3 regions of the Streptomyces sp. NPDC102259 genome follow, and region 3 is predicted to be linked to each of the others. Evidence: riboswitches for the same ligand, from Rfam matches in the RefSeq annotation. Region 3 holds a riboswitch; each other region holds the start of a gene.
The links. Region 3 has a riboswitch for cobalamin ahead of ACIRPU_RS25305 (cobalamin biosynthesis protein). Riboswitches for the same ligand answer to the same signal wherever they lie in the genome.
Positions count from the first base shown of each region.

Region 1: it holds a riboswitch for cobalamin, as region 3 does, so the genes downstream of both, ACIRPU_RS03645 (prenyltransferase/squalene oxidase repeat-containing protein) here and ACIRPU_RS25305 (cobalamin biosynthesis protein) in region 3, are expected to answer to the same signal.
Region 2: it holds a riboswitch for cobalamin, as region 3 does, so the genes downstream of both, ACIRPU_RS05750 (energy-coupling factor ABC transporter permease) here and ACIRPU_RS25305 (cobalamin biosynthesis protein) in region 3, are expected to answer to the same signal.

Region 1 covers NZ_JBIWMA010000001.1:812,417-819,694, reverse strand. The annotation lists gene ACIRPU_RS03655 (serine/threonine-protein kinase) at 1-1,687, shown strand, start outside; gene ACIRPU_RS03650 (phosphotransferase) at 1,700-2,437, opposite strand; cobalamin riboswitch at 2,515-2,656, shown strand; gene ACIRPU_RS03645 (prenyltransferase/squalene oxidase repeat-containing protein) at 2,778-4,028, shown strand; gene ACIRPU_RS03640 (SCO2322 family protein) at 4,025-4,717, shown strand; gene ACIRPU_RS03635 (energy-coupling factor transporter transmembrane component T) at 4,710-5,843, shown strand; gene ACIRPU_RS03630 (ABC transporter ATP-binding protein) at 5,840-7,278, shown strand, end outside.
Region 2 covers NZ_JBIWMA010000002.1:247,484-254,761, reverse strand. The annotation lists gene ACIRPU_RS05775 (VanW family protein) at 1-538, opposite strand, end outside; gene ACIRPU_RS05770 (acyltransferase family protein) at 1,031-2,239, shown strand; gene ACIRPU_RS05765 (SDR family NAD(P)-dependent oxidoreductase) at 2,477-3,277, shown strand; gene ACIRPU_RS05760 (hypothetical protein) at 3,301-3,744, opposite strand; gene ACIRPU_RS05755 (PucR family transcriptional regulator) at 3,854-4,930, opposite strand; cobalamin riboswitch at 5,181-5,393, shown strand; gene ACIRPU_RS05750 (energy-coupling factor ABC transporter permease) at 5,423-6,172, shown strand; gene ACIRPU_RS05745 (energy-coupling factor ABC transporter substrate-binding protein) at 6,169-6,585, shown strand; gene cbiQ (cobalt ECF transporter T component CbiQ) at 6,592-7,278, shown strand, end outside.
Region 3 covers NZ_JBIWMA010000011.1:227,871-235,148, reverse strand. The annotation lists gene ACIRPU_RS25325 (class II aldolase/adducin family protein) at 1-675, opposite strand, end outside; gene ACIRPU_RS25320 (hypothetical protein) at 674-1,087, shown strand; gene ACIRPU_RS25315 (anion permease) at 1,241-2,509, shown strand; gene ACIRPU_RS25310 (hypothetical protein) at 2,544-2,765, shown strand; cobalamin riboswitch at 2,896-3,038, shown strand; gene ACIRPU_RS25305 (cobalamin biosynthesis protein) at 3,138-4,136, shown strand; gene ACIRPU_RS25300 (cobyric acid synthase) at 4,133-5,677, shown strand; gene cobN (cobaltochelatase subunit CobN) at 5,674-7,278, shown strand, end outside.

The DNA.
Region 1 (7,278 bases), on a different contig from region 3:
GCCACTCCAGGCGGACGATCCGCCCGTGGTGGCCGGTTACCGTCTCGCCGCCCGGCTCGGGGCGGGCGGCATGGGACGGGTCTACCTGTCGCACACGCAGGGCGGCCGACCGCTGGCGATCAAGGTGGTACGCCCGGAGCTCGCCGACGACCCGGCCTTCCGGCGGCGGTTCCGCAGGGAGATCAAAGCCGCCCGGCGGGTCCGCGGCGCGTACACCGCCGAGCTGATCGACGCCGACGCGGACGGCGTACCCCCCTGGCTGGCCACCCTGTACGTGCCCGGTCCCTCGCTGGCGGAGGCCGTCGCCCGGCGCGGGCCGCTGCCGGTGCCCGCGGTGCTGTGGCTGATGGCGGGGGTGGCGGAGGCGCTCCAGGCCATCCACGGCGCGGGAATCGTGCACCGGGACCTGAAGCCCTCGAACGTGCTGCTGGCCGCCGACGGACCGCGCGTGATCGACTTCGGCATCTCGCTGGCCTCCGACGTCACCTCGAACACCGCCACCGGCCTCGCCGTCGGCACACCGCAGTTCATGGCTCCCGAGCAGGCGACCGCGGGTGCGGTGACCGCGGCGACCGACGTGTTCGCGCTCGGCCAGACGGCGGCGTTCGCGGCCCTGGGCGAGCCGCTGTACGGGGACGGCCCCTCGGTCAGCGTGCTGTACCGGATCGTGCACTCGGAACCCGACCTGTCCCTGCTGCCCGAACCGCTCCGTCCGCTGCTCGCCCGGTGCCTCGCCGCCGATCCGGAGGAGCGGGCCACCCCGGCGGAGGTCGTCGAGTGGTGCCGACGACGTCTGGACGGAGACGCGGCCGACGCCGAGGACGCCGGACCGGCCGTCTGGCGGGAGGTCAGCGGTCCGGAGGTGACGGTTCCGTCTCCGGTCCCCGAGCCCACCGCGGTGCACACGCTGCCCTTGATCCCACGGCCCACGCACAAGACACCCCAGCACACGATGTCCCCGCACACGACGCCCTCGCACACGATGCCCCGGCCCGCGATGCCCTTGCTCGCGCCGGTGCAGTCGCAGCTCACGCGGCCGGACGGGCGGCCGGCCCGCCGTCGGCGCACCGCGTTGCTCACGGCCGCCGCCGTGACCGCGGGCGCGCTGGTGCTGACCGGCCTGGCGTGGACGGTCATGGAGGCGGCGGACCGGCTCCGCGACCGGGACACGGCCGGGGCGTCCTCGACGCCCGGTCCGTCCGGGTCCACGCGGTCGTCGGCGTCCTCGTCGACAGCCGCGCCGGACTCGGTGGCCGGTGACCGCACAGCGGAGGAGGGTGCGGCCCCCTCCTCGACCACGCCCAAGACACCGCAGGCCACCGCCTACCCCCTCCAGTGGCTCGACGCGAAGACCTCGCTGGACGTCAGGGAGCCGGTCCGGCGCGAGGACAGCAAGGGGGACATCCGCTTCACCTGCGAGCAGACCGGCTGCGCGCTGGAGAGCGACACCAGCGTGTTCTCCATGCTGTACGGCGACCCCGGCGGCTCCCTCGACTCGTGCCGCATCCTCCTCACCGGCGCCAAGAGCCACCGGCTCCCCCTCGCCGCGGCGGCGGCCGGCAGCGAGATCTGCGTCAAGCACCCCTCCGGGGACATCGCGCTGCTCGTGATCCAGGTGAAGTCGACCGCGCTGCCGGACATCGCCTTCGTGACCGCGGACATGACGGTCTGGCGGGCGGCCCAGTAGTGCTACTACTGGTCAGCAGCCCGCCGTCGACCTGATCAACTCAGCTGCCGGCAGGAGGAGTTGTGTCTCCTCGCGGCTCATCGTCGGGTTGGCCGCCCGTCTCCGTAGGGCCTCCGCCAGGCCCTCCTCGGAGGGGTCGGCGAGCAGCGCGGTCAGCATCGCCCGGGCCGGGCCGGCGATCGGCTGGGGAGAGACGGCCACCTGGGCGAGGATCACCGCGGACATGCCCCAGTCGAGCCCGGGGCGCCCCTCCTCCGCGTTGGCCCAGTCGATGACCCGGGGGCCGTCGGGCGTGAGGATCACGTTGTCCGGGTGGAGGTCCAGGTGCAGCATGCGGGCGTCGGCCGAGAGCCGTCCCGGCAGGGCGTGCAGCTCGCGCAGCAGCCGGGCGAGGACGGCCCCCGCCTCCTCGGCGTCCAGGGCGCCCGCCCCGAACGCGTGGAGCATCGTCGGCCCGTCCAGCCGCTCCATCACCAGGTCGGCGCGTGCGCCGGAGGGCCGTACGGCGGGTGCGGGGTAGCCGTGCCGGCGCACATGTGTCATCACGGCCGCGAGGACGGCCGAGTCCTCCCGGCCCTCCCGGTCGCGGCGCAGCACCCACGCCTCGTCGATCTCGTACACGTCGGCCGTTCGGCCCGAGCCGAGCAGTCGGCCCGGCAGCTCGGCGAACGGCCCGCCCGCCAGTCCGCCCGGCAGTCCGCCCGACAGCTCGCCCGGCAGCCCGCCCGGCGCCCTCCCCGTATGGGTCATGGTCAGAAGATATCGGGGCTTCCCGGCCCTCCCGGGGCGCTTTCACAGCCACCCCTCAGGCGTCCGGCTACCTGCCGGTAGAGTGGCCGCGTCGTCATCACGCCCGTACAGGGGGAAGCCGGTGCAATTCCGGCGCTGACCCGCAACCGTGAGCCGTCCGAGCCGTCCAAGTAGGCGCGGTGGCAAGCCGGATCGCCCGGTACGGGACCGTGACCGGCTCACGTGCGTCGGCAGGCCCGTCGTCGCACGGCACCGTCGAGGTATACGGAGCCGAGCCGCCGGGATGTCCCGTGCTGCCCGGCCGCGTGACCTCACCGACCGGGAGAGGCACCCGCCGATCATGAACATCCGCCGCAGCGCCGCCGCTCTGGCCGCCGCCACCGTCGTGCTGGGTGTCGCCGTCCCCGCCGTCGCCGCCACCCCGTCCCCGACCCCAACCCCGTCGGTGGCGATATCCGACGGGCTGTACGGGACCACCGATCCGACGTACGACGGCGTCTGGCGCCAGTCGCTGGCCCTGCTCGCGCAGCGGACCACGGGCGTCACTCCCGCCGACCGGGCCGTGGCCTGGCTGACCGGGCAGCAGTGCGCGAACGGCGCCTTCGCCGCGTTCCGCGCGGACACCGCCAAGGCGTGCGACGCCAAGCTGATGGTGGACACCAACAGCACGGCGGCGGCCGTCCAGGCGCTGGCCGCGCTGGGCGGTCACCAGGCCGAGACCGAGAAGGCCGTCACCTGGCTGAAGTCGGTCCAGAACGCCGACGGCGGCTGGAGCTACACGCCCGGCGGCGCGAGCGACGCGAACTCCACCTCCGTCGTGGCGGGGGCGATGGCGGCGGCCGGGCAGCAGCCCGCGCAGGTGAAGAAGGCCGGCAAGTCGTCGTACGACGCTCTCGTCAAGCTCTCCATCCGGTGCGACGACGACGCCGAGGGCGGCGCGTTCGCGTACCAGCCGGACAAGAAGGGCGGACTCGCGGCCAACGCCGACGCGACGGCGGCGGGCGTGCTCGGCGCCCTCGGCAAGGGGTTCGTGACGAAGGCGGGCACGGCGCCGAAGGACGGCTACGCCTGCGGCAACTCCCCCGAGCCGCTCACCCCGTTCGAGCTCGCCCGCAACGGCTCGGCGTACCTCGCCCAGTCGGTCCAGGAAGCCGGCTACCTGAAGTCCGCCCTCCCCGGCGCCGAGGACCAGCCCGACTACGGCAACACCGCCGACGCCGTCGTCGCCCTCGCCGCGCAGGGGTGGACCAAGTTCGCGAAGAAGCCCCTCGGCTGGCTCGAGCAGAACTCCGCGGCCTGGGCGAAGCAGAGCGGCCCCGCCGCCTACGCCCAGCTGATCTTCGCGGCCCACGCGATGGGCGCCGACCCCCGCCACTTCGGCGGCGCCGACCTGGTCGCCCAGCTCAACGCGACGGGCCCGGCCCCGCAGGCCGCGACGAAGGCCACCGATCAGGCGGCCGACACCGACGCCGACAAGAAGGACGACTCGGATTCCGGTTACGGCGTCTGGTGGATCGTCGGCGTCTTCCTCGTCGTCGGTATCGGCATCGGCTTCCTGATCAGCGGCCGTGGCAGGAAGCGACAGCCGTGACGCGCCGGTGCGCCGCCCTCGTCCTCGCCGCGCTGCTGCTGTCCCTGACCGGCACGGTTCAGTCGGCCCAGGCCGCCGGCTACCGCTACTGGTCCTTCTGGGACCGTTCCGGCGACCGCTGGACGTACGCCACCCAGGGGCCGTCCACCGCCCGCCCCGCCGACGGCGACGTCCAGGGCTTCCGGTTCGCGGTGAGCGCGGACTCCCAGGACGCCTCGCAGCCGCGCGGCGCGGCCTCCTTCGCGGCGATCTGCGCGAGGACGCCCGCGCGGGACGACACGAAGCGGGTGGCCCTGGTCATCGACTTCGGCACGGCGGCCGACGCCCCGAGCGGCGAGACCCCGCCGTCGCCGCGCACGGCCTGCGCCCGGGTCTCCCCCGACGCGACGACGGCCGAGGCCCTCGCCTCGGTCGCCAAGCCCCTGCGCTACGACACGAACGCCCTGCTGTGCTCGATCGCGGGGTATCCGAAGACGGGCTGCGGCGAGCAGGTGTCCGGGCAGGCGCCGGGGACGGCCGAGGGGACGGACGCGCCGACGTCGGCCGCGCAGCCGGAAGCGGGAAAGGCCGAACCGGAAGCGGACGGCGGGCCGTCCGTGGGCCTGTACGCGGGCGCGGCGGTGGTGGCGGTACTGGGCGCGGCGGCGGTCCGGCAGGCCCGGCGGCGAGGATCCCGCAGGGATGGCTGACGGCCGCCCCCGCCTCCGGCGCGCCCCGCTCCACCCCGCCGCCTGGTGGCTGTGGGCCCTCGGTCTCGGCACCGCGGCCACCCGCACCACCAACCCGCTCCTCCTCGGTCTCCTCCTGACCGTCTCCGCCTATGTCGTCACCACGTGCCGTCCGGACACCCCCTGGTCCCGCTCCTACTCCGCGTTCCTCAAGCTCGCCCTCGCCGTCCTCGTCATCCGTCTCGTCTTCGTCGTCGCCCTGGGGTCCCCGATCCCGGGCACGCGGGTGCTTCTCACGCTGCCTGAAGTCCCGCTCCCGGACTGGGCGCAGGGCATCCGGCTCGGCGGCCCGGTCACGGCCGAGGGCCTGCTCTTCGCGTTCTACGACGGTCTGAAACTGGCGGCCCTGCTCGTCTGCGTGGGTGCCGCCAACGCCCTGGCCAGCCCCTCCCGGCTCCTCAAGACGCTCCCCGGCGCCCTGTACGAGACCGGCGTGGCGGTGGTCGTGGCCCTCACCTTCGCCCCGAACCTCATCGCGGACGTCCACCGCCTGCGCGCCGCCCGCCGTCTCCGGGGCCGCCCCGACACGGGCCTGCGCGGCCTGCTCCAGGTGGGCCTGCCGGTGCTGGAGGGCGCCCTGGAACGCTCCGTCGCCCTCGCCGCCGCGATGGACGCCCGCGGCTACGGCCGTACCGCCGACGTCCCCGCCCCCGTGCGCCGGACGACCGCCGTCCTCACGCTCGGCGGTCTGCTCGGCGTCTGCGCGGGAACGTACGGCCTGCTCACCGCGGCGGGCGGCGCCTACGGCCTCCCGGTGCTGTTCGCCGGAGTCGTCGCGGCCCTCGCCGGGCTGCGGCTGGGCGGCCGCCGTTCACCGCGCACCCGTTACCGCCCGGACCGCTGGACCCCGCGGGCGTGCCTGACCGCCGCCTCCGGTGTCGCGGTCGCGGCCCTCCTCACCGTCGCCGCGTCCGCCGATCCGGCCGCCCTGCACCCCGGGGTGGTCCCGCTGACCGCCCCCGCCCTCCCGCTCTGGCCGGCGGCGGCCGTACTGCTCGGCCTGCTCCCCGCCTTCCTCGCCCCCGAAAGCCCCCTGACCGATCCAGCAGATCCAGCAGATGCAGCAGCCACCGAGGAGCCGTCGTGATCCGCTTCGAGAACGTCTCCGTGACGTACGACGGCGCCACCGAACCCACCATCCGGGACGTCGACTTCACCGTCCCCGAGGGCGAACTCGTGCTTCTGGCGGGCCCGTCGGGCGTGGGCAAGTCGACGCTCCTCGGCACGGTGTCCGGCCTCGTGCCGCACTTCACCGGCGGCACCCTGCGCGGCCGGGTCACGGTCGCCGGCCGCGACACCCGTACCCACAAGCCGCGCGAACTCGCCGACGTCGTGGGGACGGTGGGGCAGGACCCCCTCTCGCACTTCGTGACGGACACGGTCGAGGAGGAACTCGCCTACGGCATGGAGTCATTGGGCCTCGCGCCGGAGGTGATGCGCCGCCGCGTCGAAGAGACCCTCGACCTGCTCGGTCTGGCCGCCCTCCGCGACCGGCCCATCGCCACGCTCTCCGGCGGCCAGCAGCAGCGGGTCGCGATCGGCTCGGTCCTCACCCCGCATCCGCGCGTCCTCGTCCTGGACGAGCCGACCTCCGCGCTCGACCCGGCGGCCGCCGAGGAGGTCCTCGCCGTCCTCCTCCGCCTCGTCCACGACCTCGGTACGACGGTGCTGCTGGCGGAGCACCGCCTGGAACGCGTCCTCCACTACGCCGACCAGGTCGCCCTGCTGCCCTCGCCGGGCGCGGCCCCGCTGCTCGGCGCCCCGGCGGACGTCATGGCCGTGTCCCCGGTGTTCCCGCCGGTGGTGAGCCTGGGCCGGCTGGCGGGCTGGTCCCCGCTGCCCCTGACCGTGCGTGACGCCCGACGACGCGCCGGTGACCTGCGCGAACGTCTGACAGGGCGGGAAGCTGCCCGGAGGGTGGACACTCACCCGGCGCCTCCTGCCGGGCTCCCCGCCGAGTACCGGGCGGATCCTCCCGCCCGCCGCCGCTTCCGCCGTCCTCCCCCCGTGCCGTCCGCCTCCGCGGCGCCCGCCGAGGCGCGCTCGCTCTCCGTGCGCCGGGCCCGGGTCCAGGCGCTGCGCGAGGTGGACCTCACCGTCCTGCCCGGCGAGACCATCGCGCTCATGGGCCGCAACGGCGCCGGGAAGTCGACTCTGCTCAACACCTTCGTCGGTCTCGTCGAGCCGTCGGCGGGAACGGTCCACGTGGGCGGTCTCGTGCCGCACCGCACCCCGCCCCGGGACCTGGTCCGCCGCGCCGGTCTGGTCCCGCAGGAACCGCGCGACCTGCTGTACGCCGACACGGTCGCCGCCGAGTGCGCGGCAGCCGACCAGGACGCGTCGGCCGCCCCCGGCACCTGCCGCGCCCTGGTCTCGGACCTCCTCCCCGGCATCACGGACGACACCCACCCCCGCGACCTCTCCGAGGGCCAGCGCCTCACCCTCGCGCTGGCGGTCGTCCTCACCGCCCGCCCGCCTCTCCTCCTCCTGGACGAGCCGACGCGCGGCCTGGACTACGCGGC
Region 2 (7,278 bases), on a different contig from region 3:
GGGCGCCGACGGCGGCGTTCACGTCCAGTGCGTAGCCGGTCTGCGGGGCGACCTGCTGGACCCGGCCGTCGGCGAAGCCGACGGCGCCCTCGCGGACCTTCTGGTCGAGGGTCTTCGCCAGGGTCCCCAGAGCGGTGCGGGCCTTGTTCTCGTCGAGGTGCACGACCGGCTCCTGGGCACTCCCCGAGCCGAAGAGCCCGCCGACCATGGCGACCGGGTCGGAGCCGACGCGGGCCGCCCGGTCGACCGTGCGCTCGGCGTCGAAGGTGAGTCCCGCCTGGCGCGGGTCGACGGTCCCGCTGCGGGCCCCGACCCGTACGGTCAGCTCCCGCGAGCCGGCCGCCGTCAGGTGCTCGTCCAGCTTGCGGACGGCCTCCGCACGGCTGAGGCCGCCGATGTCCACGCCCCGCACCGTCGTGCCCGCCTCGATCTGCCCGCCCGTGATCAGCAGCCCGGCCAGGTACAGCGCGCCGACGCCGACGGTCAGCGCACCGCCCGCCAGGGCGAGGGACGGCACGGAGGCTGTTCGAGGACGCATGGGACTCCTGGACGGACGATCGGTCGGTGATCCGCCCCGCTGCGCGACACCGCACACACCACGGCGCCGAAACACAGGGGGAAGCGTCCCAAGCTACCCATAGCGCGCGTTGAGCTCATATGTCCCAGAACACCTATGTTCCGGATCACTTCCGTCGCGGGGACACCTGCGCCGTGTGGACGTCCGGCCCAGGGATGCCGGTACGGAGGCCCGCGCGGAGGCGGTGAGGAGGCCCGGACGCAGGCGGTGAGGAGCAGTGCCCGCGGCGGGACTCTCGAGGCCGCCACGAGCACCTTCCAAGGGCTCCTGAATAACCTGCGTGTGGGCTCGCCGGAGTACAGCGACGTGGCTACTGGGCGCACGTTCTGGATCGACGTCCACGCCGGGATCAGCACCGACATGACCGACTGCGTCGCCAGCCCCATCCGCGAGTTCACCGCGCGCTGACCACCCCCAGCCCGACCGCGTCCCCGTTCGAAAGGCAGTGCGCACATGTCAGACCGAACCGCCGCATCGACCCCGAGCGGTCCACCGCAGCGCCGGGCCCCGCTCCCCTCGCTCACCGGCCTCAGATTCGTGGCGGCCCTGCTCGTCTTCCTCTACCACACCTCGTACCTCGCCGGACCCCTGCGGCCGACCCTGCCGATCAGCTTCTTCGCCGATCCCGACATCGCGCAGCCGGTGGCCGACTTCTTCCTGCCCGCCGGACGCATCGGGGTGTCCTTCTTCTTCGTGCTCAGCGGCTTCGTCCTGACGTGGTCGGCGACGCCCGGGGACCGGCCCACGGCGTTCTGGCGGCGCCGTGCCCTCAAGATCTACCCCAACCACCTCGTGACCTTCGCCCTGGCCATCTGGCTGTGGGCGTCGGCCACCCCGCTGCACGCGTGGCTGGCGAACCTCTCCCTGGTGCACGCGTTCAGCAACCGGCCCGACACCGCGATGAGCGTCAACTTCCCTTCCTGGTCGCTGTGTTCAGAGGTGCTCTTCTACGCGCTGTTCCCTCTGTTCATCGTCGTGGTACGCCGGATCGAGGAGCGCAGGCTGTGGCTGTGGGCCGCCGGCATGGTCGTCGGCGTGGCGGCCATGGCGGTCGTGACGAAGCAGTTCATGGCCGGTGGCGCCAAGAGCCCCTTCGGGGATCTGACGGCCAACCAGGAGTGGTTCGGCTACGCGTTCCCGCCGCCGCGCCTGTTCGAGTTCGTGCTCGGCATGCTCCTGGCCCGTATCGTCGCCGCCGGTCTGTGGCCGCGCATCGGCCTGCTGCCCTCGGCCGCCGCCTTCGCCGTGGGCTACTGGGCCGCGCTCACCGCCCCCGACCCGTACAACTTCAGCCTCACCACGGTCGTCCCGATCGGCATGATCCTCTGCGCCGCGGCCACCTCGGATCTGCGGGGCGACGGCGGCTGGCTCACCAGCAGGCCCATGGTGCTGCTGGGCAACATCTCCTTCGCCTTCTATCTCCTCCAGGGTCTGGTGGTCTTCTACGGCCGGCCCGAGGTACTGGGCAGCCGTACCTACGACACCGTCCCGGCGCTGGGCATGCTGATCCTGCTCCTCGCCGTGAACGTGCTGGCCGCCTGGCTGCTGTACACCCTCGTGGAGAACCCGGTGATGAAGCGCTGGAGCCGCGGCAGGAAGCAGCGGTCCCCGCAGACCGCGCCGCGCGACACGCAGCCCGTGTCGGCCGGCGAAACGGTGTGAACCGCACTGCCCGGTCAGCGCCCGTCCCCCGGGCGGTGACCGGGCAGTGGTGTGTCCCGGGCGGCGAGGCCCCGGGACAGCACATGAATCGTCCGGTGTCACGACCTCTCTCGTTCAAGTGGCGGTCAAGAAGTTCTGTGGTGGCGTCCTGAAGAGTCGCGTGGAGAGCCGAAACGACGCTCTTCGTCCGGGAAGACGCGTCCGGCGGCCACGCATCCTCGAACTAGGAGCCGCTTCATGCTGACCCTCGACCTCTCCACCCGTACCGCGCTCGTCACCGGGTCCACCGCCGGTATAGGCAAGGCCACCGCGCAGCAGTTGGCCACCGCCGGCGCCCAGGTCTACGTGAACGGCCGCACCGAGGAACGCGTGCAGACCGCCATCGCGGAGATCCGCAAGTCCGTGCCCGACGCCGACCTGCGGGCCGCGCCCGGTGACGTGGCCACGGCGGAGGGCGTGCGGGAGATCATCGAGACGCTGCCGGACACCGACATCCTCGTCAACAACGCCGGCACCGCCGAACTCAGCCCCTTCGCCGAGCTGTCCGACGAGAGCTGGCAGCGGCTGTGGGACCTCAATGTGATGAGCGGTGTGCGGCTGTCGCGCCACTACGTCACGGGGATGGCCGACCGCGGCTGGGGCCGCATCGTCTTCGTGTCGAGCGAGTCCGCGCTCAACGTCCCGCCGGGGATGGTGCACTACGGCGCCACCAAGATCGCCCAGCTCGGCATGGCCCGCGGTCTCGCCGAGTCCTACCCGGCCTCCGGCGTCACGGTGAACTCGGTGCTGCCCGGCCCCACCCACTCCGAGCTGACGGAACGGTACTTCGCCATGCTCCAGGAGCAGCGGCCGGACGCGACGCTGGAGGAGCTCGAGGGCGAGCACCTCCAGAGCAACCACCCCAACCTGCTGCTCGGCCGCTTCGCCGAATCGCAGGAGGTGGCGAACCTCATCGCCTACCTGGCCTCGCCGCTCTCCACCGCCACCAACGGCGCCGCACTGCGCGTGGACGGCGGCGACATCCGCAACGTCACCTGAGCCGCGCCCGGTCCCGGGGGCGGTCAGGCGCCGAGGGGTCCACCGTCCGGGTCGGTCGTCGGCGTGGCCACCTCTGCCGCGATCCGGCGGTAGGCGGCGCGGGCCTGGACGATCCGGGCGAGCACGGTGCCGACGAGCGTCGCGGCGCACAGGCAGGTGAGCCAGAAGGTGTCACGGTGGCCGGCCCAGGTGAGCGTGCCCGCGGGCGGGACGGCGAATCCGTTGAGGGTCAGCCAGCACAGAACGGCCGTACCCGGGGCCGCGGTGAAGCGGGCGCACAGTCCCAACAGGGCCGCCAGGAGAGACAGGGCGGCCAGCGCGAACCCGGGGCGGTCCGAGCCCACCAGCATGTTGTGCACGGCCACCAGGACGAGCGCGCCGCCGAAGGCCGTGGCCCACACCACCGGGGTGGAGACGGGCTGGGGCACGGGCCGGGCGCCGGCCCGGAGGGACACCCACTCGATCATGCCGCACGCTTCCTTCCGGTCCTGCATGCCCCCGAAACGCCCGGCCGCCACGGCAGCGTGGACCTGGGCACGTATTCTCCCACCCGGCCGTCGAGCGCAGCGTGTACCCCTATGAGGAGACCTCGGCCGGGTTCAGGGGTCTGGTCGGCCAGTCGAGCAGTCGGGCGCCGATGACCGCGGTCTGCAAGGTGTAGCGGTGGGCGGGGTCGGTGGGATCGGTGCCGGTCAGCGTGTGGATGCGGGCCAGGCGGTAGGTGAGCGCCCGCACGCTGAGCGAGAGCCGCCGGGCCGTCGCGGCGGCCACACAGCCGGTGTCGAAGTACGCGGTGAGGGTGTCGAGCAGGGGCTGTGCCCCGCCGCGCGCCCGTTCCAGCGGTCCCAGAGCGCTCTGCACCAGGTCCACCAGTGCCTGCCGGTCCCGGGCCAGGACGGGGAAGACCAGCAGGTCCAAGGCGCGCAGCAGCGGCTCGTCGAGGCCCATGCGCTGGGCCACGTCCAGGGTGTTGAGGGCCTCTTCGTAGCTGTGCCCGATACCGACCGGGCCCGGCCTGGGCCGGCCGATGGCGACCTGGGCCCGGCCCGCGGCGGCGCGGGCCTGCTGGGCGAAGTGGATGAGGACCTCGTCCTGGTCGGCGGGGGCGATGCACACCATCCGGCCGTCCTTGGTGGTGAACAGGATGCGGCGGTTCTCGAAGCGGCCGTACAGCTCGTCCGCCACCTGCCGGGGAACGGGGTCGGTCTCGTCGTACCTCTCCGGGCCCTCGGCCACCGCGACCGCGTGGGCGCGGGACAGCCGTAGGCCGAACCGTTCGGAACGGGCGGCGAGTTGGCCGGCGGGCCCGCGCCCGTGGAGCAGGTCGTCGATGAACTCGCGGCGGGCCGCCTCCTCTTCGCGGATCACCAGCCGCTGTGCGCGCTCGTAGCCGTCGGCGAAGGCGTCCACGGCCTGTTCGACGACGGCGAGGACGCTGTCGGGATCGGCGTCCCGTGGACGGCTCTCCCGGCCGGCCGCGAGATGCGCGCGGACCAGACCGCGCCAGCCGCGTCCGGCCTCGGCCGCCCGTGCGCCGAGCGCCCGGCGGGACTCGATCTCGTCGCGGGTCAGCCTGCGGCCCGTGGTCGCGGCGTCCGCCAGGATCCGGTCGAATCCGTCGAGGAACGGCTCGGGCGCGTGCGGGCCGGTCATGGTCTCCCCGTTCGGATGAAGCATGGTCGGACACATGTTCCCACCGAACGGTACGGCGGCGGAGTGCCCTTGGGTGCGTCCGGCGGGCTGCGGGGCCGCCCAGGGCCTGTCGTTCGGATCAGGTCGGCCTGACCGACGGTGCCCTGTCGGCGGGCCCTACGCCGACCGTACGGTCACGGCATTTCGTCGGGCCCTCGGACGGCGGCGTGCGCCGGGGGCGACGTCGTCCGCCGTCCTCGCGCCTCGCATCTCCGCTTGTCAGAGCCTCTGTGCGGGCACTACTGTCACCACGCCTCGGTGAACGGGAAATCCGGTGTGATGCCGGTGCGGCCCTCGCCACTGTGATCGGGAAGTCCGGCTCCGGCCCTCGCGGGCAGCCACTGGGTCCTTGGGACCCGGGAAGGCGGAGCACGGGCGGTGGTACCCGTGAGCCAGGAGACCGGCCAAGGCACGTCAACCATCCACGAGGTGCTGGAGAGGGTCTGCTCAGCCATGCACATAGCCGAGGGTTTTCTGCCTCCGGCGCATGCGATCGCCTGGGGCGTCGCATCCGCGCCATTCGTCGTCCACGGAGTACGGTCACTCACCCGTGAGGTCAAGGAGAATCCCGAGAGCACCCTGCTCCTCGGCGCCTCCGGAGCCTTCACGTTCGTCCTGTCCGCGCTGAAACTGCCGTCGGTGACCGGGAGTTGCTCGCACCCCACCGGCACGGGGCTCGGCGCCATCCTGTTCCGGCCGCCGATCATGGCGGTGCTGGGCACCATCACCCTGCTCTTCCAGGCCCTGTTGCTCGCCCACGGCGGCCTGACCACGCTCGGCGCCAACGTCTTCTCCATGGCCGTCGTCGGGCCCTGGGCCGGTTACGCGGTCTACCGGCTGCTGCGGCGGTTCGACGTGCCGCTGATGGTCACGGTGTTCTTCGGCGCGTTCGTGGCCGACCTGTCCACCTACTGCGTCACCAGCGTGCAGCTGGCGCTCGCCTTCCCGGACCCCAGCAGCGGATTCCCGGGCGCGCTCGGCAAGTTCGGCTCCATCTTCGCCGTCACCCAGATCCCGCTCGCGGTCAGCGAGGGGCTCCTCACGGTGTTCGTGATGCGGCTGCTGACCCAGTCCAGCAAGGGTGAACTGACCAGGCTGGGCGTGCTCGTGCCGACCGGCCGGACCAAAGCCGATGCCGACGCCGGGACCGAAGGCGACGCCGATACCGACGCCGGGACCGGTGCCGGGGCGGTGGCCCGGTGAGCCGTAACGCGAAGATCAACGCCCTGCTGCTGTTCGTGGTGGCCGCGCTGGCCGTCCTGCCGCTGGCCCTCGGGCTCGGCGACCACAAGGAGGAGCCGTTCACGGGCGCCGACACGGAGGCGGAGACGACGATCACCGAGATCCGGCCGGACTACGAACCCTGGTTCTCACCCCTGTACGAACCGCCGTCCGGCGAGATCGAGTCAGCCCTCTTCGCCCTCCAGGCGGCCCTCGGCGCGGGGGTCCTCGCCTACTACTTCGGTCTGCACCGGGGGCGGCGGCAGGGCGAACTCCGGGCCCTGGCCCAGCGGGACGCCACGGGGGAAGCCAAGGGGGACGCCGACGCCAAGGTGTCCGAGAGCGCTCAGAGGTCCGAGAGCGCCTCCGACGCGTCCGCTCCCGAACGGACCTGAGCCCGCGTGCTGCCGATCGACGCGGCGGCGCACAGCAGCCGCTGGCGCCACCGCCACCCCGTGGACAAGGCCGTGCTCGGACTGGGCCTCACCGTGCTCGCCATCTCCCTGCCGCCCTGGCCCGGTGCGGCCCTGGTCCTGGTGACGGCGCTCGTCATCCTGCTCGGGCCCGCGGGTGTGCCGCGCCGGCGGCTGTGGCGCGCCTACCGGGTACCGCTGGGCTTCTGCGTCACGGGCGCACTCACCCTGCTCGTCCAGGTCGGCGCCCCGGACCGGTTCGTCGCTCTCGCCGACGACGGCCCGGTGCGCGCCGGGGAGCTGCTGCTGCGCACCTCGGCGGCCTCCCTCGGCGTCCTCCTCCTCGCGTTCACCACCCCGATGTCCGACCTGCTGCCCCGCCTGGTCAGGGCCGGGGTGCCCGCGCCCGTCGTGGACGTCGCGCTGGTGACGTATCGCATGAGCTTCCTGCTGCTCGACTCCGTGCGCCGGATCCGGGAAGCCCAGGCGGCCCGGCTCGGGCACACCTCCCGGGCCGCGGAGTGGCGTTCGCTGGCCGGGCTCGGCGCCACCGCGTTCGTCCGCACCTTCGACCGGGCGGCGCGGCTCCAGGACGGACTCGCCGGGCGCGGCTACGACGGCACCCTGCGCGTCCAGGTGCCCGAGGCCCGGGTCTCCGTCCGCTTCACGGCCGCC
Region 3 (7,278 bases):
CGTCAGGAGCGCCGGGTTCAGGCCGGGTACGGACGAGGCCGTCAGCCACAGGCGGCACATCCACTCCAGCTGGGCCGTGCGGTCGTAGGCCTGGTCGAGGGTGGCGCCGTGAGTGAGGGTGCCGTGGTTCTGGAGGAGGCAGCCGCTGCGGTCGACCAGGGCGCGGAGCATGTTCTCGGCCAACTCCTCGGTGCCGTAGGTCGCATAGGCGGCGACCCGGACGGGTCCGCCGAGCGCGCCCGCCATGTAGTGGACGCGGGGAAGCTCGGTGACGAGGGTCGAGACGGCGGTCGCGTGCACGGCGTGGGTGTGGACGACCGCCCTGGCGTCCGTGGTGCGGTAGACGGCGAGGTGCATGGGCAGCTCGCTCGTCGGGAGCAGGGTGCCGAGCACCTGCCGGCCGGCGAGGTCGACGCCCGTGACGTCGTCGGGGGTGAGCCGCTCGTAGGGCACGCCCGACGGTGTGACCAGCACGGTGTCGCCGACGCGCACGGAGACGTTGCCGGAGGTGCCGACGACCAGCCCGTCGGTCACGGTGCGGCGGGCCGCCGTCACGAGCGCCTCCCAGGCCCGCGCCTCCTCGAGGACGGCATGCCTCCCCCACCGCTCCGCCACGTCCTGTACGCCGTCCCGGTGATCCCGGGCGTCCCCCTGCTCGCGCCGCTCCTCAGCCATGCCGCGATCCTGCCAGGAGCCACCGGAGGCCGCCGCCGGACTGTTCCCCGGCGTGTATCGCCTCGCCCTGTGGGCCATGGGCCCGAGCGAGGAGCGGGCCGCGTATTTCGTACACGATGGCGGCGGCCGGTGCGCCGACGGCCGGACCCTGCCGCCCGCGCTCGACGTCGCGTACGGCCCCTACGACAGGGGTGCAGACGCCGCGGCCCGACCGGGGCCCCGACCGGGCCCGGACGGTCACGTGGGTCACGCCCCGCGCACCGCCCGTCACGGGGCGTCGACTCGGGACGGCGTCGGCCGGACGGCCGACGGGGCCTTCTGGCAGTACGCGGACAGCGGCAGCCTGTGGGGTGACCGGAATCTCTTTGACGGCTCCGCGACGCGGCCGCGCGGGCTCGCCAAGGACGGGTGACCGTACGGCGCTTGAGCCCTGCCCCCGCGCCGCGACGGGACTGCGCCCCGACCCCCTCACACAGACACCCTGACGCCCTTCCCAGTTCATCTTCCGTTCACCCAGATTGCTTACGGTCAACGCGCCAATGACTTCGAACGATTGCCTGGGTAAATGGAAAACTTCTCGCTGATCCTCGCGATTGTGGTCGTCACCGCACTCGCGTTCGATTTCACGAACGGTTTCCACGACACCGCCAACGCGATGGCCACCACCATCTCGACCGGTGCACTCAAGCCCAAGGTCGCGGTGGCCATGTCCGCCGCGCTCAACCTTGTGGGAGCTTTCCTCTCGGTGGAGGTCGCCAACACGATCTCCAAAGGTCTCGTCGACGAGACCGGCATCCGTCCCGAGGTCATCTTCGCCGCCCTGGTCGGCGCGATCCTCTGGAACCTGCTGACCTGGCTGGTGGGCCTGCCGTCCAGTTCCTCGCACGCCCTGATGGGCGGTCTGATCGGCGCCACCATCGCGTCGGCCGGCACGGGCGCGGTGCACGGTGACGCGCTGGTCACCAAGGTGCTGATCCCGGCGATCGCGGCGCCGATCGTCGCGGGCGTCGCGGCGATGCTCGCGACCCGCCTCTCCTACACCCTCGGCAAGAAGGCCGACGGCAAGGCCGCGGCGAAGGGCTACCGCACGGGCCAGATCGCCTCGGCCGGCCTGGTCTCCCTCGCGCACGGCACCAACGACGCGCAGAAGACGATGGGCATCATCACCCTGGCCCTGGTGGCCGGCGGTGTCGTGGCCCCCGACTCCGACCCGCCCACCTGGGTCATCCTCTCCGCCGGCCTGGCCATCGCGCTCGGCACCTACCTCGGCGGCTGGCGGATCATCCGCACCATGGGCAAGGGCCTGACCGACCTCCAGCCGCAGCAGGGCTTCGCCGCCCAGACCAGCGCGGCCACGGTCATCCTGGCCTCCTCGCACCTCGGCTTCTCCCTCTCCACCACGCACTCGGTCTCCGGTGCCGTGATGGGCGCCGGGCTGGGCCGCAAGGGCGGGGTGGTCCGCTGGTCGACGGCGACCCGGATGTTCGTCGCCTGGGGCCTGACGCTCCCGGCCGCGGCCCTGGTGGGCGCGCTCGCCGAGGCCGTCACCGGCCTGGGCGACTGGGGCACGGCCCTCGTGGCGGTCTTCCTGATCGCCTCCAGCGCGGCCATCTGGAAGGTCTCCCGGCGCGAGGTCGTCGACGCCTCGAACGTCAACGAGCCCGAGGAGCCCGCGGGCGTCGTCACGACGGCGATCGCCGCCGTCACCCCGCCGCCCGCCGGCATCCTGGCCGAGGACCTCACGGCCGGCCTCACGGCGGACCTGACGGCCACGATCCCCGCCCCGTCCGCAGAGCCCGCGACCCCCGCCGCTCCGCCGGCCGCGGCCGTCTGAGCCCGCGCACCCGGCACGAAGGAAGAGAAGCAGCATGAAGATCGACTGGGCAGCCCTGGGCTCCGTCTTCGGCGTCAGCCTCGTGGTCACCGTAGGCCTCGTCGCCCTGTTCACCCTCGGCATCATGGGCCTGTCGCGGCAGGAACGCGCGTCGGCGCAGGGCGGCTCGGCCACCCTCGCGGTGACCGGCACGTACGCCTGCTTCGCGGCCTGCGCGGCGGCGGTGGCGTACGGGATCTCACTGATCGTCGCCTGACGCACCATCCGAACACCCCTGGGGTGCGGGACGGATCACCGTCCCGCACCCCTTGGCGTTCGCGGCCCCGCCGACCGGCCCCGTGTGGGGTTCTGCACACTCCAGCCTCGCAGGTCAACAGCAAGTTGACGGCTCTTGCGGGCCGTGGTGGACTGCCCGAGCCATGTACGGCAGCAGAAGAGGAAGCCGGTGTGAATCCGGCGCGGTCCCGCCACTGTGACCGGGGTAGAAACCCCCGGGAGCCAGGAACTCTCGCCGCCGGTCTCGTCGAACCAGGGCGTGGACACCCTGAGTGAGGACATATCGCCATGCTCGCTCGGCCGTTGAGGTACAGCACCAGGTCGCTGCCCGACCCCACGGCCGGCTGAGCCGATGCGTGCCGATCGCCTCTACGCGTACGGCGCCGCCACCGGCCTCCTGGGCGACCTGCTGCTCGGCGATCCGCGCCGAGGGCATCCGGTCGCCGCGTTCGGGCGGGCCGCCGGTGCCGTCGAGCGGCTGCTGTGGCGGGACCACCGGGGACAGGGCGCCCTCCACGCCGTCGTGTGCGCGGGCGGGGTCGTGGCCCTGGGAGCAGTCGCCGAGCAGGCCGTACGCCGTTCCCCCGCCGCTTCACTCGCTCTGGTCTCCGCCGCCACCTGGGCCGTGGTCGGGGGCAGTTCGCTGGTCCGGGAGGCCCGGGCCATCGGGCGGGCGCTCGAAGCGGGGGACGTCGAGGCCGCCCGGGAGCGGCTGCCGCATCTGTGCGGGCGGGATCCGCAGGCGCTGGACGCCGACGGGATCGCCCGGGCGGTCGTGGAGTCCGTCGCCGAGAACACCTCCGACGCCGTCGTGGGGGCGCTGGTGTGGGGAGCCGTGGGCGGAGTGCCGGGCCTGGTCGGGTTCCGGGCCGTCAACACCCTGGACGCGATGGTGGGTCACCGGTCGCCGAGGTATCTGCGGTACGGCTGGGCCGCCGCCCGCCTCGACGACGTCGCCGGATGGCCGGGAGCCCGGCTGACCGCCGTGCTCGCCACCGTCGCGGGAGGCGATCCCCGAGGCGCCGTACGAGCCTGGCGGGCCGACGCCCGTAAGCATCCGAGCCCCAACGCCGGGCCGGTGGAGGCGTCGTTCGCGGGCGCCCTCGGGGTGCGGCTGGGCGGGACCCTGTCGTACGCCGGGCGGGTCGAGCACCGGCCCGTGCTGAACGGCGCGGCCGGGCGGCCCGTCGTCGCCCGGGACATCGAACGTGCCGCGCGGCTCTCCCGCCGCGTCGGTCTGCTCGCGCTCGGCGTGACCGTCGCCGCGCGCGTCGTCGCCACGAGCATCGTCGCGAGCAACCAGCGCGACCAGAGGAACCAGGGGAACCAGCTGAAGGGGCGTACGACATGAGCGGGGGTCTGGGCGGGGGTCTCCTCGTCGCCGGCACCACCTCCGACGCCGGCAAGAGCGTCGTCACGGCCGGGATCTGCCGGTGGCTGGTGCGGCAGGGGGTGAAGGTCGCGCCCTTCAAGGCGCAGAACATGTCCCTGAACTCGTTCGTGACGACGGAGGGCGCCGAGATCGGGCGAGCCCAGGCCATGCAGGCTCAGGCCTGCCGGGTGGAGCCGACCGCGCTGATGAACCCCGTGCTGCTCAAGCCGGGCGGTGAACAGAGCAGTCAGGTCGTGCTCCTCGGCAAGCCGGTGGGCGAGATGAGCGCCCGTGGGTATCACGGCGGACGGCAGCAGAAACTCCTCGGAACCGTTCTCGACTGCCTCGCCGAGTTGCGGGGCACGTATGACGCGGTGATCTGTGAGGGGGCGGGCAGTCCGGCCGAGATCAACCTGCGGCGGACCGACATCGTGAACATGGGGATCGCGCGGGGCGCGCGGCTGCCCGTGCTCGTCGTCGGCGACATCGACCGCGGGGGCGTCTTCGCCTCGTTCTTCGGCACCGTCGCCCTGCTCTCGCCCGAGGACCAGGAACTCGTCGCCGGGTTCCTCGTCAACAAGTTCCGCGGGGACGTCTCCCTGTTGGAGCCGGGCCTGGACATGCTGCACGGGCTCACCGGGCGGCCGACGTACGGCGTGCTGCCGTTCCGGCACGGGCTCGGGATCGACGAGGAGGACGGGCTGAGGGTCTCGCTGCGGGGAACCGTGCGGGAGTCGAACACCGCCCCGCCCGTCGGCGAGGACGTGCTGCGGGTCGCCGTCTGCGCCGTCCCCCTCATGTCCAACTTCACGGACGTGGACGCGCTGGCCGCCGAACCCGGCGTCGTCGTGCGGTTCGTGGACCGGCCCGAGGAACTGGCCGACGCCGACCTGGTGGTGATTCCGGGGACCCGGGGGACCGTGCGCGCCCTGGAGTGGCTGCGGGAGCGGGGGCTCGCGCAGGCCATCCTCCGCAGGGCCGCCGAGCAGCGGCCCGTCCTCGGCATCTGCGGGGGTTTCCAGATCCTCGGCGAGCACATCGAGGACGAGGTCGAGAGCCGGCTCGGACACGTGGAGGGGCTCGGAGTCCTGCCCGTCCGGGTGCGGTTCGCCCGCGAGAAGACCCTCACCCGGCCGGTCGGCGAAGCCCTCGGCGAGCGGGTCGAGGGGTACGAGATCCATCACGGGGTCGCCGACGTCGCCGGCGGGGAGCCGTTCCTCTCCGACGGCCGGGGGCACAGCCTCGACGGCTGCCGCGTCGGACAGACCTGGGGCACGCACTGGCACGGCTCGCTGGAGTCCGACGGATTCCGGCGGGCCTTCCTGCGCGAGGTGGCGGCCGCCGCGGGCCGTCGTTTCGTGCCCGCCGCCGACACCTCGTTCGCCGGGCTGCGCGAGGAGCAGCTCGACCGGCTCGGCGACCTGATCGAACAGCACGCGGACACCGACGCGCTCTGGCGGCTCATCGAGTCGGGCGCGCCGCAAGGACTGCCTTTCATTCCACCGGGAGCACCCGCATGAGCACAGTGTTGTTGTTGTCGACCGCCGACACCGATCTGCTGGCGGCCCGGGCCGCTTCCGGCGCCTCGTACCGGATCGGCAACCCGACCCGGGTGGACGTCGCCGGGGAACTCCCCGCGCTCCTCGACGGCGCCGACATCGCGGTCGTCCGGCTGCTCGGCGGCAAGCGTGCCTGGGAGGACGGGCTCGCCGCGCTCAGGGCGTCCGGCGTGCCGACCGTGCTGCTGGGCGGCGAGGCCGTGCCCGACGCGGAGTTGATGGCCGAGTCGTCGGCGCCGGCCGGTGTGGTGGCGGAGGCGCTGCGGTATCTCGTCGAGGGCGGCCCGGCCAACCTGACCGAGCTGGCCCGGTTCCTCTCCGACACCGTGCTGCTGACCGGTGAGGGGTTCGTCGAGCCGCAGAAGATGCCCGAGTACGGCGTCCACGGCGAGCGTGTCTTCGTCGAGGGGCGGCCGACCATCGGGGTGCTCTTCTACCGGGCGCACGAGCTGAGCGGCAACACCGCCTTCGTGGACACGCTGTGCGACGCCGTCGAGGCGCGCGGCGCCAACGCCCTTCCCGTGTACTGCGGTTCGCTGCGCGGGGCGGACCCGGGGCTGTACGAGATCCTCGGGCGGGCCGACACCCTCGTCGCCACGGTCCTCGCCGCCGGCGGCACGCACGCCTCGCAGGCCTCGGCGGGCGGGGACGAGGAGGCCTGGGACATCGGCGCGCTCGCCGACCTCGACGTCCCCGTGTTGCAGGGGCTCTGCCTCACCTCGTCGAAGAGCGCCTGGGAGGCGTCCGACGCCGCCCTCTCCCCCATGGACGCGGCGATGCAGGTCGCCATCCCGGAGTTCGACGGGCGGATCATCACCGTCCCGTTCTCCTTCAAGGAGCAGGGCCCGGACGACGTGCCGGTGTACATCGCCGACCCCGAGCGGGCCGGACGCGTCGCCGGGATCGCCGTCCGGCACGCCCGGCTCCGGCACAAGCCGAACGCCGAGAAGAAGCTCGCGCTCGTCTTCACCGCCTACCCGACCAAGCACTCGCGGGTCGGCAACGCGGTCGGCCTCGACACCCCCGCCTCGGCCATCCGGGTGCTGGACGCGCTGCGGGACGCGGGATACGGCGTCACCGGGCACCCCGACAACGGCGACGAGCTGATCCACCGCCTGATCAACGCCGGTGGCCACGACGTCGAATGGCTCACCGAGGAGCAGCTGGCCGCCGCGCCCGCCCGGGTCCCGCTGGCCGACTACCGGGCGTGGTTCGACCGGCTCGACCCGGCACTGCGCGACGGCATGCTTCAGTCGTGGGGCGAGCCGCCGGGCTCGCTGTACGTCGACGGGGACGACGTCGTGCTGGCCTCCCTCCAGTTCGGGAACGTCGTCGTGATGATCCAGCCGCCGCGCGGCTTCGGCGAGAACCCGATCGCGATCTACCACGACCCCGACATGCCGCCGTCGCACCACTACATGGCGGCCTACCGGTGGCTGGAGAACAGTTTCGGCGCCGACGCGATCGTGCACATGGGCAAGCACGGCACGATGGAGTGGCTGCCGGGCAAGGGGCTCGGGCTGAGCGGGGGGTGTGCCCCGGACGCCGTCCTCGGGGATCTG